DNA from 2 places in the Cupriavidus sp. Agwp_2 genome. Region 2 is predicted to be linked to the other one. Evidence: predicted binding sites of a transcription regulator. Region 2 holds the regulator's gene; the other holds the start of a gene.

Region 1 (9,151 bases), 800 kb from region 2:
GGTACCGCCATCCGCGTGCCGATGTGTGGGAGCGCTACGGGCGCGCCGGCATCGCGCGCTACCGTGCAGACGAAACCGGCGCGGTGACCTTGTCCACCGCGCCGGCGGGCTACACGCTGTCGGTCTTCCGGCAGGCCGAGCCGCGCTACTGGCGCGCCCGGGCGGAGGCGCCGCGCTAGCGGGGCTTGCGGCGGCGCGCGCGGGTAGCCACCGGGCTTGGCTGCGCGTCCCCGGAATCCGGCTGGGGCGTGGCGCGGCCTCGGGCAGGGGGCAGCGTGCGTGCCGGCTCGGCGCCTGCGATGCGGCGCTCGCGCAGGTGGGCCTTGGCGCGCTGCAGGCCGGCGGCGACCGTTTCCGCGCGCTCCAGCGCCACGCCTGCGGCCAGCACATCGCCAAGCACCAGGTGGCTGATGCGGGAGGTCATCGGCGTATAGACCTCGCTGTCTTCCTCGACGTCGGAAAACACGCAGACGTCGGCCAGCTTCGCCAGCGGCGAGCCGCTGTGGGTGATCGCCAGCACGCTGGCGCCGCTGCTGCGTGCCAGCGTGGCGGCGGTCAGCATGTCCCAGGTGCGGCCGCTGTTGGACACCAGCACCGCCACGTCGCCGGCACCGAGCAGTGCGGCGGACATGCTGAATACATGCGGGTCGGAGTAGGCGACGGTCGGAATGCCGAGGCGGAAGAATTTGTGCTGGATGTCGAGCGCGACGATGCCCGAATTGCCGCAGCCGTAGAACTCGATGCGGCGTGCGCGGGCCAGCAGGTGGATGCCATGCTCGATCTGGTCGGCCGACAGCGCGTTGCGCACGCTCATCAGCGTGGCGATGGTGCGGTCGAACACCTTGCCGGCGATGTCGGCGGGGCGGTCGTGGGCCTCCACGTCCTGGTGCACGAAAGGCATGCCGCCGCCGACGTTCTGCGCGAACTGCAGCTTGAACTCGCGAAAGCCGTCGTAGCCCAGCGCGGCGCAGAAGCGTGCGATGGTGGGCTGCGACACGCCTGCGCGCTCGGCCAGCTCGGGCATCGACAGGCGGATCACGGCGGCGCCGTGCTCGGCGACGTAATCCGCCAGGCGGCGTTCGGAAGGGCGGAGCGTGTCGTAGACGGCAAGGATTCGGTCGCGCATGGCGGCTGGCGGGTGGGTCGGGTTGTTCGGATACTTCGGAATGTAGAGATTCTACATCCGTTGGCGCGGCATCATGCCCGAAATCGTGCATGGCAGGCTGTCAGGGTTTGCCCGTAATCCGGTGAATTCGGCGAATTCCGGTGATATTGTGATGCATGACCCAGTCGACGGCGACATTGCTATCGGTATAATGTAGAAAATCTACATGCGACGCGCCATTTTGGTGCTGCCGCCCCGACAACAAGGAACGTCTCCGCCATGCCCATTGCCGTCCATGCCGAGCTGTTGGCCGTCACCGAACGCATCGTTGGCCGCAGCCGCGCCAGCCGTGCCGCCTACCTGGCGCGCTGCGAGCGTGCGCAAGCCGAGTTGGGGCCGCTGCGCGGCATGTCATGCGCCAACCTGGCGCACGGCTTTGCGGCGCTGCCAGCCAACGACAAGTTGAAGCTGCGCGTCGACCATGCGCCCAATCTAGGCATCGTCACCGCGTACAACGACATGCTGTCGGCCCACCAGCCCTATGAGCGCTATCCCGGCGTGATCCGGGAAGCCGCGCGCGCAGTAGGGGCCGTGGCGCAGGTGGCGGGCGGCGTGCCGGCGATGTGCGATGGCATCACGCAGGGCAATGCCGGCATGGAGCTGTCGCTGTTCTCGCGCGATGCGATTGCCATGGGCACGGCTATCGCGCTGTCGCACAACACCTTCGACGCGGCGCTGATGCTGGGCGTGTGCGACAAGATCGTCCCCGGCCTGCTGATGGGCGCGCTGCAGTTCGGCCACCTGCCGGTGGTGTTCGTGCCCGCGGGGCCGATGGCGACCGGGCTGTCCAACAAGGAAAAGGCGCGCGTGCGCCAGCTCTATGCCACCGGGCAGGTCGGCCGCGATGCGCTGCTCGAGGCCGAATGCCAGGCCTATCACGGCGCCGGCACCTGCACCTTCTACGGCACCGCCAACAGCAACCAGTTCCTGATGGAAATCATGGGCCTGCACCTGCCCGGCGCGGCCTTCGTCCACCCGGACAGCGGCCTGCGCGACGCGCTGACGGCCGCGGCGGCCCAGCGCGCGGTCGCGCTGAGCGCGCGCGGCAGCGAATACCTGCCGCTGGCGCGCATCGTCGACGAGCGCGCGGTGGCCAACGCCATGGTCGGCCTGCTGGCGACGGGCGGCTCGACCAACCACACCATTCACCTGGTGGCGATGGCGCGCGCCGCGGGCATCATCATCGACTGGGACGACTTCGACCACCTGTCGCGCGTCACGCCGCTGCTGGCGCGGGTGTACCCGAACGGCTCCGCCGACGTGAACCACTTCCATGCCGCCGGCGGCGCCGGGCTGATCATCCGCGAGCTGCTGCAGGCGGGGCTGCTGCATGAGGACGTGCAGACCGTCGCGGGCCCGGGCCTGGCGCGATACACGCAGGAGCCGGTGATGAGCGATGGCGTGCTGCAATGGCGTGATGGCGCGACGGCAAGCGGCGACGCCCAGGTCGTTGCCAGCGCGGCGGCGCCGTTCTCGCCCGAAGGCGGGCTGCGGCTGATGCAGGGCAACCTGGGCCGCGGTGTGATCAAGGTCTCGGCCGTGGCGCCCGAGCACCGCGTGGTCGAGGCGCCGGTGCGCGTCTTCGATGCGCAGGAGGCGCTGCAGGCGGCGTTCGAGGCCGGCGAACTGAACGGCGACCTCATCGCCGTGGTCCGCTTCCAGGGGCCGAACGCCAATGGCATGCCCGAGCTGCACCGCCTGACACCGGTGCTGGGCGCGCTGCAGGACGCCGGCCACAAGGTGGCGCTGGTGACCGACGGCCGCATGTCGGGCGCGTCGGGCAAGGTGCCGGCGGTGATCCACGTCGGCCCTGAAGCACTGGCCGGCGGCGCGCTGGCCCGCGTGCGCGACGGCGACCGCATCCGCGTCGACGCGGTGGCCGGCGTGCTGCAATGGCTGGGCGACGAGGGCGAGTTCGCGGCGCGCGAGCCGGCGGCGGCACCGGCCGACGATTTCGCCCGGTTCAGCCTCGGACGAGGGCTGTTCGGCTCGTTCCGGCGCCACGCGCGCATCGCGGAAGAGGGGGGCAGCGCACTCGACCTGTCCGAAGCGGATGCTGGCGCCGCCCCAGCCGCATCCGCCACTGCCGTCGCGGTGCAAACCGTCGCACAATAGTCTCACGCATTCCCGTCGTTGGCCGCCGGCGCGGGGACGACGGGAGCGGCCCGCAGGCAATGACCACGGCCGCGACCCCATCCGAAAGCAAGTCAGCAAGACAGCAAGACAGCAAGATAGCAAGACGATACCAAGACCGACGGAGCAGACATGATCTATATCCTGATGGGCGTTTCCGGCAGCGGCAAGACCACGGTCGGCCAGCTGCTGGCGCAGCGCCTGGGCTGCGGCTTCCATGACGCGGACGAATTCCACAGCGAGGCCAACAAGGCCAAGATGCATGCGGGCATTCCGCTGACTGACGAAGACCGCTGGCCCTGGCTGGCGGCGATGCGCGCCGCCATCGACGCGGCGCGCGCCGAAGGCCGGACCCACGTGTTCACCTGCTCGGCCCTGCGCCAGGCGTACCGCGACCGGCTGACGCCGCCCGACGGCGGCGTGACCTTCGTCCACATGAAGGGCGATGCCGCACTGATCGCCGGGCGCCTGTCCGCCCGCACCGACCATTTCTTCAATCCCGAGCTGCTGCAGAGCCAGTTCGATACGTTGGAGGTGCCCCGCGACGCGGTGGAACTCGATATCCGCCAGCCGCCCGAAGTGCTGGTGGACACCATCCTGCAGTCTGGCGCCCGCTGAACCTTCCGCCCGCGCTCGTCCGTTCTATCCCCTGACGGCCGCCAGCTCCGCTGGCGGCCGTTTTTGCGTGCGCTGGCAGACATCTTGCTAGTTCACTTTCCGTGCCGGCTGCGGTCCACCAGCTTGCGGCTTTCGCCGGTACAGGTATGCTGAAAGGGCCAGTGACTCGACAGCATCGTCGCGCCAATGCCATTGGAGACCATCCCGGGCACCGCGCGGCGGGCTTGTGGCAGGACAGCCAGGTCAAACCAGGGCGGCCGGATGCGGGGCAGTGGCAGCATCCGAACGCCCACTACATGGAGGAGCGGCCATCATGGCGGGGCGGTTTTTCGACGAGATGCTGGACTGGCGCGCCGACGGGGCGCCCACGGTCATCCAGGCAGGGCAATCATTGCCCGACGGGGCGGTACGCCCGCACTACCGGCATTTCTCTGACTGGCTGGCGCGGCAGTCTGGCAGCACCATGGACAACAAGCGTGCCGAGGCAGACCTGATCTTCCGGCGCGTGGGCATTACCTTTGCCGTCTATGGCGACAAGGACGAGGCCAACAGCGGCACCGAGCGAACCATCCCGTTCGACGTGATCCCCCGCATCTTCCCGGCCAGCGAATGGGCGCTGCTGGAAAAAGGCCTGCGCCAGCGCGTCGCAGCGCTGAACCGGTTCATCCACGACATCTACCACGGCCAGGACATCATCCGCGCGGGCGTGATCCCGCCCGACCAGATCTACAACAACGCCCAGTACCGGCCCGAGATGCTCGGCGTCAACGTGCCGCACGACATCTACGCGCATGTCGCCGGCATCGACGTGGTGCGTGCCGGCGAGGGCGAGTTCTACGTGCTGGAAGACAACCTGCGCGTGCCTTCCGGCGTGTCGTACATGCTGGAAAACCGCAAGATGATGATGCGGCTGTTCCCGGACCTGTTCGCGCGCAACCGCGTCGCGCCGGTGGCGCACTATCCGGACCTGCTGCTCGACATGCTGCGCGGCGTGTCACCGCAGGCGATCGCCGATCCCACCGTGGTGGTGCTGACCCCGGGCATGTACAACTCGGCGTACTTCGAGCACGCGTTCCTGGCGCAGCAGATGGGCGTCGAGCTGGTCGAAGGCAGCGACCTGTTCGTCGAGGACGACCACCTGTTCATGCGCACCACGCAGGGGCCGCAGCGCATCGACGTGATCTACCGGCGCGTCGACGACGACTTCCTCGACCCGCTGGTGTTCCGGCACGATTCCGCGCTCGGCGCGGCCGGGTTGCTGTCGGTCTACCGTGCCGGCAACGTGACCATCTGCAATGCGATCGGCACCGGCGTGGCGGACGACAAGTCGATCTATCCGTACGTGCCCGACATGATCCGCTTTTACCTCGGCGAGGAGGTCATCCTCAATAACGTACCCACGTACATGTGCCGGCGTCCGGATGACCTGCAGTACGTGCTCGATCATATGGGCGAGCTGGTGGTCAAGGAAACCCACGGCGCCGGCGGCTACGGCATGCTGGTGGGGCCAGCCGCGACGCGCGCCGAGATCGATGCCTTCCGCGAGGTGGTCAAGGCCAGGCCCGAGCAGTACATCGCGCAGCCGACGCTGGCGCTGTCGACCTGCCCGACCTATGTGGAGTCGGGCATCGCCCCGCGCCATATCGACCTGCGCCCATTCGTGCTGTCGGGCAAGGAAGTGCGCATGGTGCCCGGCGGGCTGACGCGCGTGGCGCTGCGCGAGGGCTCGCTGGTGGTCAATTCCTCGCAAGGGGGCGGCACCAAGGACACCTGGGTGCTCGAACGATGACGACGACAGCCCCTCACGCGATCAACACCGCGATCAAGACTGCCGCTGCCTTGCCAGGAGAGCCCACATGCTGAGCCGTACCGCCGACCACCTGTTCTGGATGGCCCGCTACACCGAACGCGCGGAAAACACCGCGCGCATGCTCGACGTCAACTACCAGACCTCGCTGCTGCCGCAATCGGCCGAGGTGGCAGAGCAGGGCTGGTGGGCCATGCTGGATATCTCGGAGCTGACGCACGCCTTCGACCACAAGTACGGCCTGCTGTCGCGCGACGACGTGATCGATTTCATGGTCCGCGACATGACCAATGTGTCATCGATCATGAGTTGCCTGCGCGCGGCGCGCGAAAACGCGCGCGCGGTGCGCGGCTCACTGACCACCGAAGTCTGGGAGACCGTGAACACCACCTGGCTCGACGTGCAGCGCATGATCGCCGACGGCGTGCTCAGGGAAGACCCGTCGCGCTTCTTCGAGTGGGTCAAGTTCCGTTCGCACCTGGCGCGCGGCGTCCAGTTCGGCACCATGCTCAAGGACGATGCCTTTCACTTCATGCGGCTCGGCACCTTCCTGGAGCGCGCCGACAATACCGCGCGGATCCTCGACGTCAAGTTCCAGGCCTCCGGCAGGGATGACAGCGATCCCAACCGCGAGCAGAACGACTTCTACCACTGGGCCGCGGTGCTTCGCTCGGTGTCCGGGTTCGAGGTCTACCGCAAGGTCTACCGCGCGGTGGTCACGCCGCAGCGCGTGGCCGAACTGCTGGTGCTGCGCCCTGACATGCCGCGCTCGCTGGTGTCGAGCATGGACGAGGTGGTGACGATCCTGGCCATGGTGCGCAACCAGCAGTCGGCAGAGACCGAGCGGCAGGCTGGTAAACTCCACGCCGACCTGAAGTACGCGCGCATCGACGACATCTTTGCCGTCGGCCTGCACGCGTACCTGACCAGCTTCCTGGAGCGCATCGGCGATCTCGGCAATGGCATCAGCCGGGACTTCCTGGTGCCGCTGCAGGCGGTCTGACATGGGCACGCCGGCGGCGACCATGTGCTGCCGGCGCCACACCGTGCCCTGATACCGTGAAATACAAGATCAACCACCATACTGTCTACCGCTATGCCGAGCCGGTGCGCCGCAGCGTGCACGAGCTGCGGCTCGAGCCGCGCTCGGGTCCGCTGCAGACGGTGCACAACTGGCAGCTGAGCACGCCCGGCAACCCGTCCGCGGCGCGCGACGGCTTCGGCAACATCGTGCACAACTTCACCGTCTCCGGCCCGTCGGACACTATCGCCATCGAAGCCAGCGGCGAGGTGGAGGTTCTGCCGCCGCATGGCGACCTCGACCGCGACGGCCACCATGCCTTCTGCGATGTGCCGCCGGCCGGGGAATCGCGCGTGTCGCCGCTGTACTTCCTCGGCAGCACGCCGCTGACCACGGCGCCGCGCGAGATGCAGGCCTTCGCCGCGCCGTTCCTGGCTTCGGGCCATGAAATTCCCGCGTTGCTGGCACTGGCCCAGGCCATCGGCGAACGCGTGCGTTACAAGCCCAATACCACCGATGTCGGGACTTCCGCCGCCGAGGCTTTCGGCCTGGGTAGTGGCGTGTGCCAGGACCAGGCGCAGGTGATGGTGGCGGCGTGCCGCGCGCTCGGCGTCCCGGCACGCTATGTGAGCGGCTACTTCTACGATCCCGCCGCCACTGACCTGGCCAGCCATGCGTGGGCCGACGTTTGCCTGGATCCGCAACGCGAGATCTGGTGCAGTATCGACATCACCCACGGCTGCCTCACCGACGAGCGCCATGTCCGCCTCGCCGTGGGGCGCGACTACCAGTCCGCCGCACCGGTCCGGGGCATCCTGGAGGGCGGTGCCGGGGAGACGCTCGAAGTCAATGTCGTAATCACGCCGCTTGCCGACCCGGTCTAGCTCCGGCCGCCTCAATTAGGTGCCGCATTCCAGAACCGGCACCGATAGGCGGCAGCGGCGCTAGAATCCGTTAATGCAGGCCTCCGGCCGGCCACTCCCGGCCGTCCAACAAGAACACCAGAACAAGACCATGACGTACTGTGTAGCCATGCGGCTGGATGCCGGCCTGGTATTCCTGTCCGATTCCCGCACCAACGCCGGGGTGGACGCCATCTCGACGGCGCGCAAGATGACGGTGTTCGAAGAACCCGGCGACCGCGTGATGGTGCTGATGACCGCCGGCAACCTCGCCATCAGCCAGTCTGTGCGCCAGATCCTGGCCGAAAACCATGACGACAAGCGCTCCCTGTGGAATGCGCGTGACATGTTTGAAGCCGCCTCCATCGTGGGCGACGCGGTGCGCCAGGTACATAAGCGCGACGCGCACGCGCTGCGCGATGCCGGCATCGAATTCAATGTCAGCCTGATCTTCGGCGGCCAGGTCCGGGGCGAGCGGCAGCGGCTGTTCAATATCTATGCCGCTGGCAACTTCGTCGAAGCCACGCCGGAAAACTGTTATTTCCAGATCGGCGAGGCCAAGTACGGCAAGCCGATCATCGACCGCGTCGTGCATCCTTCGCTGCCCCTGGCCGAGGGCGCAAAATGCGCGCTGATCTCGATGGATTCGACGCTGAAGTCGAATATTTCAGTGGGATTGCCTCTGGACCTGCTGGTCTACGAGGCCGATTCGCTGCGCGTGACGCGCTTCGTCAACATCGACGAGCGCAACGCCTATTTCCGCATGATTCGCGATACCTGGGGCCACCGGCTGCGCCAGGTGTTCGGCGAGATCCACAACCCGGAGTGGGATGTGACCCAGCAGCCCGACTTCCCGCTGGCGCGTGGCGCGGAGGGCGACTGCTGGGGGCAGCCCGTGCGCGCCAGGCGCAATCCCTCCCGTACCCAGGAATGAGGGGCGGGGCGGCGATGCGCGAGATCATTCATTTTTCCCATGCCAACGGCTTCCCGGTCACCACGTACCGCAAGCTGTTTGGCGAACTGGACGGCGAGTTCGAATTCCGCGCCGTTGACCGCTACGGCCACCGGCCGCAGTTCCCGGTCACGCGCGGCTGGCCGCATCTGGTGGAAGAGTTGCTCGAGGAAGTGGGGCGCCAGTACCGCGAGCCGGTCTGGCTGGTGGGCCATTCGCTGGGCGGTTTCCTGTCGATGATGGCGGCGCTGCGCCGGCCCGAATGGGTGCGTGGCGTGGTGATGCTGGATTCGCCGATCATTGCTGGCTGGCGGGCCTCGCTGCTGAAGACGGCGCAGGTGCTCGGCATGGATGAAAAGCCCGGTCCGGCGGCGGTGACCAGGAACCGGCGCACGCACTGGCCCGACGCCGAGGCCGTATGGCAGCATTTCCGCAGCAAGCCGAACTTCGCCGTGTGGGATCAAGAGGTGCTGCGCGACTATGCGCTGCATGGCACCGAGCCCACCGGCAAGGCCGACGAGCGGCGCTTGCGCTTCGACCGCGAGGTCGAATA
Region 2 (9,151 bases):
CAGAGGTGGCTTCGCGGGCGAATTCCACGTCGAAGGCGCGGTCCGCACCTTCCAGGCCGGCCACCCACGAGAGTTTGAGGTCGGCTGCGTTGTCGTCGAAGATGGACTGGGAAGTGACGCCGGTGAGTTCCATGCGGGTATGACGTGTGGGGCGGTGTGCCAGGCGCTGCGCCTGTCCGGTCTGTGCCGGCCCGTTCGGGACAGATCAGGGGATCAGGGGTGCCATTCGGTCAGCAGCTGGTGCACAGCTTCGGAAGTTGGCAAGGTCGCCAGCCCTTCGCGCATGTCGCGGTCTGACAGCAGCTGCGCGATCTCGGACAGGATTTCCAGGTGTTGCTGCGTGGCCTGTTCCGGCACCAGCAGGAAAATCAGCAGCGACACCGGCTTGCCGTCAGGCGATTCAAACGGGATCGGCTCGGCCAAGCGCATGAAGGCGGCCAGCGGCTGCTTCAGGCCCTTGATGCGGCCGTGCGGAATCGCCACGCCGGCGCCGAGCCCGGTGGAGCCCAGCGACTCGCGCGCAAACAGGTTGTCCGTCACGATGGCGCGCGCCACGCCATGGTTGTTCTCGAAGAGGAGCCCGGCCTGCTCGAACACACGCTTCTTGCTGGTGACGCTGACGTCGAGGGTGATGTTGCCGGGTGGCAGCAATTTGGCCAAACGATTCATGGGCGATGCGCAGGATTTCAGTTAGCGGGCGGATCCGCCGTTCCGCCGGGCAGTGGATGGCTCAGAGGCAGCGGATCACCGGCAGCGCCGAGGCGTCCGGCCATTATAGAGCAGCGGCCTCCCTGTGATTGTGCACCGCAGCGCTGCGCCCGTGTGGGTCCGCACCGTAACCGGGCGCGGGGCAGAATGCGGCGCTGCATGTATGGCGCAGCATACACCTTGCTGCGGCCGTTGCGAACACTCCGCCTCAAACGGGTGACAGGCGTTTGCGCACGCGCCACAGCGCTGCAGGCGCAAAAAAGCCGCGCAAATGCGCGGCTTGCCTGTTTTGTCTTGATTCAGCAGCCCTCTGTGGGGCCACCGGGCACGGTCATTGCTGCATCTGCGCTGCGGCCATCTGGTACTTGACCGCTTCGCGGTCGTGGCCCTGCACGCGGTCCTTGTAGCGGAGTACCTGACGGTCTAGCTTGTCGACGAGTGCGTCGATCGCTGCATACAGGTCTTCATGATGCGCTTCAACGAAGATGTCCTTGCCCCTGAGATGTAGATTGATTTCCGCGTATTGCCGACGGTCCTTTTCCTTGTGGTTGTCGACAGAGAGCAGCACGCTAACGCCAATGACCTGATCGAAATGCCTGACGATTCGCTCCAGCTTCGTTTCCACGTACTCACGCAACGGCGGCGTGATGTCCAGGTGGTGTCCACTGATCTTGAAGTTCATAGCGCTTCTCCTTCTGAAAGAGCCTCACCAGGCAGGCGGTGGGCTCGGCTACAAAGACTTGCGGAGATTCACTGCGGGGATCTTCAGGGCTTCGCGATATTTGGCAACGGTGCGGCGTGCGACAACGAAGCCTTGCTCACCCAGCAGTTCGGCGATGCGACTGTCGGAAAGGGGATTCCTCGGGTCTTCGGCTCCTATCAGTTGCTTGATCAAGGCGCGGATGGCCGTTGATGAAGCCGCGCCACCGGTTTCGGTGGACACGTGGCTCCCGAAGAAGTACTTCAGTTCGAAAGTACCCATCGGCGTTGCCATGTATTTATTGGTCGTCACCCGGGAGATGGTTGACTCGTGTAATCCCAGTGTATCGGCAATCTCCCGCAAAACCAAGGGGCGCATGGCGATTTCGCCGTGCGTGAAAAAGTTCTTTTGACGCTCGACAATGGCCTGCGAGACACGCAGGATCGTGTCGAACCTTTGCTGGATATTCTTGATCAGCCAGCGTGCCTCCTGCAGCTTCTGCTGCAGGCCAGCGGTACCTGACTCTCCCTTCGCGCCGCGCAGGATCTGCGCGTACATGTCGTTGATGCGCAGCCTCGGCATCACATCCGGATTGAGTTGCGCGATCCAGCCGCCGCCGCTCTTGCGCACGAACACATCGGGCACGACGAAGTCGGCTTCGGGGCGGCTATACGCGTGGCCGGGGTAAGGTGCCAGCGAGCGGATCAATTCGTGCGCGGCCTTGAGTGCTGGCTCGTCTACCTGCAGCGCTTTCTTCAGTCGCGTGTAGTCGCGCACTGCCAGCAGTTCCAGGTGGTTATGCACGATGTTCAGCGCCAGCTCGCGCTGCGGGTGCTTCAGCCGGCGCAACTGCAGGCCGAGGCACTCGGCGGCATTGCGCGCGCCCACGCCAGGCGGGTCGAAGCTCTGCAGCAGCGTCAGCATGGCCTGCACTTCGTCGATCTCGAACTCGAGTTCTTCGGGCAGTTCTGCGCAGATTTCTTCGAGTGAGGCGCTGAGGTAGCCGTCGTCGTCGAGTGATTCGATCAGGAAGATGGCAAGGCCCTTGTCGCGCACCGAAATCTTCAGCGGCGTCAGCTGTTCCATCAGGTATTCGCGCAGCGTGGGCTCGGCCTCGCGCAGCTGCATCGGCGTCTTCTCGTCTTCGTCGCCTTGCGGGCGGCGCGCGAAGTCGTCCAGGCTCCAGTCGCCGCCATAGTCATCGCCGCTGTTGCTGTCGCCGTAGCTGTCGTCGTCGCCCGCGCCATCGGCGCGCGCCTCGCCGTTGCCTTGCGGTTCGGCTGGTGCCGGGGCCGGCGCGCTCTGCAAGTTGACCGAACCATCGGCAGCCACGCGCAGCGGGCTTTCGATCCAGTCGTTCTCGCGTTCGAGCAGCGGGTTTTCCGTGAGCGCCTGTTCGACTTCCTGCTGCAGTTCCAGCGTCGACAGCTGCAACAGCCTGATCGACTGCTGCAGTTGCGGCGTCAGTGCCAGGTGCTGGGAGAGGCGGAGCTGTAGCGACGGTTTCATGCGACCTATTTTATGCGCATCTTTCCGTTGTTGGAACGGAAATTGCTATCGATGTCGCGGCTTGATCGACGCCGGCAGTGGGCTGGCCCATATGCAGATCATGGGGCCGAAAGCAGGGAGAATCAATGGCCTGCCGCAGCGGGCAGGCCAGTACATCACATGCGGAAGTTCTCGCCCAGGTAGACGCGCCGCACCGATTCGTTGGCGATGATCTCCTCGGGCTGGCCCGCGGCCAGCACCGTGCCTTCGCTGATGATGTAGGCGTGGTCGCAGATGCCGAGGGTCTCGCGCACGTTGTGGTCGGTGATCAGCACGCCGATATTGCGCGCCTTCAGGAAGCTCACGATGCGCTGGATTTCGCCCACTGCGATCGGATCCACGCCGGCGAACGGTTCGTCCAGCAGGATGAAGCGCGGCGACGATGCCAGCGCGCGCGCGATTTCCACGCGGCGGCGTTCGCCGCCGGACAGCGACAGCGCCGGGTTGTTGCGCAGGTGCGCGATCTGCAGGTCGTCGAGCAGCGCGTCGAGCCTGCGTTCGATCTCGGCCTTGGCCAGCGGCTTGCCGTTCTCCACCTGCAGTTCCAGCACCGCGCGGATGTTCTCCTCGACGTTGAGCTTGCGGAAGACCGACGCTTCCTGCGGCAGGTAGGACAGGCCCATGCGCGCGCGCTCGTGGATCGGCAGGCCGCTGATATGGTCGCCGTCGAGCACGATATCGCCCTCGTCCAGGTTCACCAGCCCCACGATCATGTAGAACGAGGTGGTCTTGCCCGCGCCGTTGGGGCCGAGCAGGCCGACCACTTCGCCACTCTTCACGTCCAGCGAGACATCCTTGACCACGGTGCGCGAGCCGTAGCGCTTTTTCAGGTGGCGCACGACCAGCGTGCTGCCGCCTTCGAGGACGGCCGTGGCTTGGACGGAAGGCTTTTCGGCGATGGTGGCGGTATCGGTCATTGGCACAGTCTGGCGTTCAGCGTTTCAGGCGAGGAAGCGGTCCCGGCCCGGCGTCAGGGTTTGTTGGCGGGCGCGGGCGCCGGCTTCAGGTCCAGCGGCGAGCCGCTGCCCGAACCCTGCGCATTCGGGTCCTGCCGCGGCGACAGCACCGCGCGCACGCGGCCCGACGGATTGGCGGCCGAGGTATTGTCGCCGCCGCCGGCAGCCGTGTAGAACTCCTTGCGGCTGTCGTAGGTCAGCACCGCGCCGCGGATTTCGTCGAGCATCTTGGCGCCCTGCAGGCGAGCCATGCGCGCGTGGCCGATCAGCTTGGACAGTTCCTGCTTGCCGTCGTATTCGATGCGGTCGCCCCAGCCGTCGATGTATTCGTCGACGCCTTCGCGCTTCTGCCGGATGTAGGCCTGCTTGCCGGCCTTGGCGGTGGCCACCGCGAACTGGTAGCCCTCGGGATCGGTGCGCAGCTCGGCCGCATCTGACTTCAGGACCATCGTGCCCTTGGTCAGCACCACGTTGCCGGTCAGCGTATAGATCTGCTTGACGTCGTCGTAGCTGGCGTTGTCGGCCTCCAGCACCATCGGCTTGTCGCGGTCCGCGCGCTCTGCCAGCGCGGGCTGGGCCAGCAGCAGGCCGAGGGCCGTGGCCGTGGCGAGCAGGGCCTGGGCGGCGTGTCGACGGGACGAAGTCGTCAGGGAAGCGGTCATGTTGGCAGCAGTGGCTAGAGGGCGTGTTGGTGCGGGTGGTGCGGGTGGTGCGGGTGGTGCGGGTGGTGCTGGTCGTGCGGGCAGGCAGGGCGCGCAGCGGCATTGCCGGCGGCCGGCCGCGTGGCCGCGCGGACCGGGTCAGGGCCCCGGCGTACGGCCCGGGGACGGCCCGGTGACGATGGTGCCGCGTACATTGCCGAGCAATTGTACTTCGCGGGTGACGTTGTTGAAGATCAGCCCGTTCGCGGTCATCACCGAAGGGCCGCGCGTCAGCTTCACCGGCTTGTCGGTCTTGACGATGTCGTCGTTGACCAGCAGCTGGAAATAGCTCGACGCGGCGGTCAGCTGCGGATCCTTGGACGGATCGACACCCTGCTGGCGCAGGATATGACCGTTGCCATACAGGTCGATCACCGAGCCTTCGGCGTTCATGTGCCCGATGTCGGCCCGCGCCGTCACTGGTGGGCGGTCGGGTTCATAGGCGCGCAGCGCGGGACGCGTGACCTCGTAGGTCTGGTCGTCCTCGAAGTGGACCATGCGGTCGCCGGTGAAGCGGATCTTGGTGCTGCCATCCTGTGCCAGTTCCGTGGCCGAGAAACGGTCCATGAAATAGTCCGGCTCGTGCTTCTTGGTGGCCTGCGTATCCTGGCTTTCCTTGGGCGAGTTGATCTGCACCAGCCAGAAAGTGCTGCCAGCGACGATGGCCATCAGCAGCAGCGGCAGCAGCCGCATGACGATGCCGCTGAGGGAGGCGATGAGTGCCTGCATGGTGTGCTTGTCCGCGCCCCGTTCAGATGACCTTGGCGCGGGTCAGGTCGTGGATATGCAGCGCGCCGACCAGGCGCCCGTCGTCGTCGACCACCAGCAGCTGGTTGATGCGGTTGGCTTCCATGACCTGCACTGCCTCGACCGCAAGCTGGTTCTGGTTGACCACATGCGGGTTGTGGTGCATGACGTCGCCGATGGGAACGGTCTTCCAGTCGCGCGGGGTTTCCAGCAGGCGGCGCAGGTCGCCGTCGGTGAAGACGCCGATGGCATGGCCGTCGGGATCGACCACCGCGGTCATGGCCATGCCCTTGCGCGTGATTTCCATCAGCGCCTGGGCCAGCGGGGTGTTTTCCCGGACTTCGGGCACCGCATTGCCGCTGCGCATGACGTCGCGCACATGGGTCAGCAGCTTGCGCCCAAGCGCGCCGCCCGGGTGCGAGCGGGCAAAGTCTTCCTCGCCGAAGCCGCGCGCGTCCAGCACCGCCACCGCCAGCGCATCGCCCAGCGCCAGCGCGGCGGTGGTGCTTGCCGTCGGCGCCAGGTTCAGCGGGCAGGCTTCTTTTTCCACGCCCGCGTCGAGGTGCGCATCAGCCAGCTTGGCGAGGTTCGATTCAGGATTGCCGGTGACCGAGATCAGCCGCGCGCCGATGCGCTTGACGATCGGGATGATCGACAGCAGCTCGCCGGTCTCGCCGGAATTGGAAAACGCGACCAGCACGTCGTCGCGCGTGACCATGCCCAGGTCGCCGTGGCTGGCCTCGGCCGGATGCACGAAGAACGCCGGGGTGCCGGTGGAGGCCAGCGTGGCCGCCACCTTGCGCCCGATATGGCCGGACTTGCCGATGCCGGAGACCACCACGCGCCCATTGCATTGCAGAATCATCTGCACGGCGTGGGCAAAGTCGTCGGTCAGGCGGCCGGAAAGTGCGGAAACCGCATCGGCTTCGGTCTGGAGGGTATCGCGGGCAAGGCGGAGTGCTCGATCCGCATCGAAATTGGCTATCATGGCGTCGAAGTATACCAACGAATGCGACGTCGCCCGGGGCTGGCTCCATGTCCCCCTGGTGCCCGCCGCATCGCCGCGCTTGCCAAGTTTCCCCGGCAGGGTGCCCGTGCCGGGTCGGACGCGCGCCTGGCCGGTCACCCGACCATCTTGATGCACTCACCGCTGGAACTGACCCTGGTGCTGCTGGCCGCTGCCGTCTTCGGCGTGGTCGCTTTCCGCATGCTGCAGCTGCCGCCGATGCTTGGCTACCTCGCCGTGGGCATCCTGATCGGCCCGCATGCGCTGGGGCTGGCCAGCGACACCGCGCAGACCAAGTACCTGGCCGAGTTCGGCGTGGTGTTCCTGATGTTCTCGATCGGGCTGGAGTTCAGCCTGACCAAGCTACGCTCGATGAAGCGCCTGGTGTTCGGGCTGGGCGGCTCGCAGGTGGTGCTGTCGATGCTGGCGGTGGTGCCGGCCAGCTGGGCCTTCAACTGGCTGTTCCCGCTGTCGTGGCAGGCCTCGGTGGCGCTGGGCGGGGCGCTGGCGATGTCGTCCACGGCGATCGTCTCCAAGATGCTGTCCGAGCGCATGGAGCTGGAAAGCGAGCACGGGCGCAATATCATCAGCATCCTGCTGTTCCAGGACCTGGCGGTGGTGCCGCTGCTGATCGTGATCCCGGCGCTGTCGCGCGATCCCGGCGACCTGGTGGTGGCGCTGGGGATGGCCACGGTCAAGATCGTGGTGGCGCTGGGCGCGATCTTCTTCCTCGGCCAGCGCCTGATGAGCCGCTGGTTCCACATCGTCGCGGCGCGCCGCTCGCAGGAACTGTTCATGCTGAACCTGCTGCTGGTGACGCTGGGCATGGCGGCGCTGACCGAGCGGCTGGGCCTGTCGATGGCGCTGGGCGCGTTCATGGCCGGCATGCTGATCTCCGAGACGCCGTACCGCCACCAGGTGGAAGAAGACATCAAGCCGTTCCGCGACGTGCTGCTGGGGCTGTTCTTCGTCACCATCGGCATGCTGCTCAATATCCGAGTAGTGCTGGACCACCTGTGGCTGGTGCTGGCCCTGCTGGTGGTGCCGATCGTGTTCAAGCTGGTGCTGATCGCGGTGCTGGCGCGGCTGTTCGGTTCGCGCCAGGGCGTGGCGATCCGTACCGGCCTGGGGCTGGCGCAGGCCGGCGAATTCGGCTTCGTGCTGCTGAACCAGATCGACGGCCTGAACCTGGTCGACCCGGTGCTGATCCAGGTGATCCTGGCCTCGATGCTGCTGTCGATGCTGGCCGCGCCGTTCCTGATCCAGTACAGCGACGCCATCGTGCTGCGCTTTGCCGCCAACGAATGGCTGATGCAGTCGCTGAACATGACCCGCATCGCCGCGCAGAGCCTGCAGACGGAAAAGCACGCCATCATCTGCGGCTTCGGCCGCAGCGGGCAGAACCTGGCACACATGATGGAGCGCGAGGGCATCACCTATGTCGCGCTCGACCTGGACCCCGACCGCGTGCGCGAAGCCGCCGCCGCCGGCGACACCGTGGTCTACGGCGATGCCGGCCGGCGCGAGGCGCTGATCGCCGCTGGTCTCCACCGCGCCGCGGCGCTGATCATCACCTACGCCAACACGCCGTCGGCGCTCAAGGTGCTGCACCACGTGCAGGAGCTGGCGCCGGCGCTGCCGGTGATCGTGCGCACCGTCGACGATTCGGAACTGGATATCCTGCAGAAGGCGGGCGCCACCGAGGTGGTGCCCGAGATCATCGAGGGCAGCCTGATGCTGGCCTCGCACGCGCTGGTGCTGCTGGGCGTGCCGATGCGGCATGTGCTGCGCGGCGTGCAGGAGGCGCGCGACGCGCGCTACAGCCTGCTGCGCGGCTACTTCCACGGCCGCGACGACGATGAAGACATGGTCGAGCGCGATTCGGTGCGGCTGCATTCCGTGTCGCTGGGGCCGCAGTCCACCGCGGTCGGGCGGCGCCTGGGCATGCTCGGGCTGGAGCGGATCGGCGTGGAAGTTACCGCGGTGCGCCGGCGCGGCATCCGCGCCTTCGATCCGGAGCCCGAGACCGTGCTGGAACCGGGCGATATCGTCGTGCTGCGCGGCCAGCCGGAAGCGCTGGAAGCCGCCGAGACACGGATCCTGAACGGCTAGCCGCCGTGCGGGGCGCCTGTCAGTGGGAGAGCGCTTGCCGTGGGCGTGCTTCCGCCCATGACTCCGGCAGGTCGTTCAGCACCGCGCGCGCGTCCAGCGAGCGGATCGGCACCGACTGGTCCGCCGGAATCCGGCCCTCGCCCTGCAGCTTCAGGTAGCGCAGGCAGCACACCCGCAGGAACGAAGAGAAGTTGCCCGCTACCGCTTCGCTGCCGCGGTGGGCGGTCAGCTCGTCATGCAGGCGCGTGATCAGCTGGTTGACGGTCATGCCGTCGCGACTGGCCAGTTCTTCCAGCACCTCCCAGAACAGGCTTTCCAGGCGGATGCTGGTGGCCACCCCGTGCAGCCGCAGCGACCGTGCCTGGGTCTGGTACGAGGCCGGGTTGGCGCGGATAAAGATTTCACACATCGAAGCTCTCCGTGCTGCGCCGCGAGCGGCGTGCGGGTGCATGCCACGCCGCTCTGAAATGGCGCGGCGCCGCGTGGCGGAAGGCTCTAATGTACGATCCGCGTGCCCAGCACCGCAAGGAACTGTGCCAGCCATGCCGGGTGCGCGGGCCAGGCCGGCGCGGTGACCAGCTTGCCATCGGTATGCGCCTGGTCGACCGGGATATCGACATAGGTGCCGCCGGCCAGCTTTACTTCCGGTGCGCACGCCGGGTAGGCCGAACAG

The links. Region 2 encodes sigma-54, which starts transcription at its own class of promoters, with help from an activator protein. Its sites were predicted from a motif close to TGGCANGNAANCTGCTTT; they were not measured.
Region 1: LPA45_RS05430 (circularly permuted type 2 ATP-grasp protein) is a predicted target of sigma-54. The motif match lies at 3,990-4,007, and genes of this name have one in related genera.

What each region holds. Positions count from the first base shown of each region.
Region 1 is NZ_CP088083.1:1,161,573-1,170,723, forward strand. It holds gene LPA45_RS05410 (DNA internalization-related competence protein ComEC/Rec2) at 1-179, shown strand, start outside; gene LPA45_RS05415 (MurR/RpiR family transcriptional regulator) at 176-1,126, opposite strand; gene edd (phosphogluconate dehydratase) at 1,385-3,280, shown strand; gene LPA45_RS05425 (gluconokinase) at 3,431-3,916, shown strand; gene LPA45_RS05430 (circularly permuted type 2 ATP-grasp protein) at 4,230-5,705, shown strand; gene LPA45_RS05435 (alpha-E domain-containing protein) at 5,773-6,726, shown strand; gene LPA45_RS05440 (transglutaminase family protein) at 6,783-7,628, shown strand; gene LPA45_RS05445 (peptidase) at 7,759-8,580, shown strand; gene LPA45_RS05450 (alpha/beta fold hydrolase) at 8,595-9,151, shown strand, end outside.
Region 2 is NZ_CP088083.1:360,412-369,562, forward strand. It holds gene hprK (HPr(Ser) kinase/phosphatase) at 1-133, opposite strand, end outside; gene ptsN (PTS IIA-like nitrogen regulatory protein PtsN) at 214-669, opposite strand; gene hpf (ribosome hibernation-promoting factor, HPF/YfiA family) at 1,040-1,390, opposite strand; gene LPA45_RS01730 (RNA polymerase factor sigma-54) at 1,439-2,917, opposite strand; gene lptB (LPS export ABC transporter ATP-binding protein) at 3,073-3,873, opposite strand; gene lptA (lipopolysaccharide transport periplasmic protein LptA) at 3,927-4,574, opposite strand; gene lptC (LPS export ABC transporter periplasmic protein LptC) at 4,713-5,342, opposite strand; gene LPA45_RS01750 (SIS domain-containing protein) at 5,365-6,348, opposite strand; gene LPA45_RS01755 (monovalent cation:proton antiporter family protein) at 6,499-8,478, shown strand; gene LPA45_RS01760 (ribbon-helix-helix domain-containing protein) at 8,498-8,887, opposite strand; gene LPA45_RS01765 (DJ-1/PfpI family protein) at 8,974-9,151, opposite strand, start outside.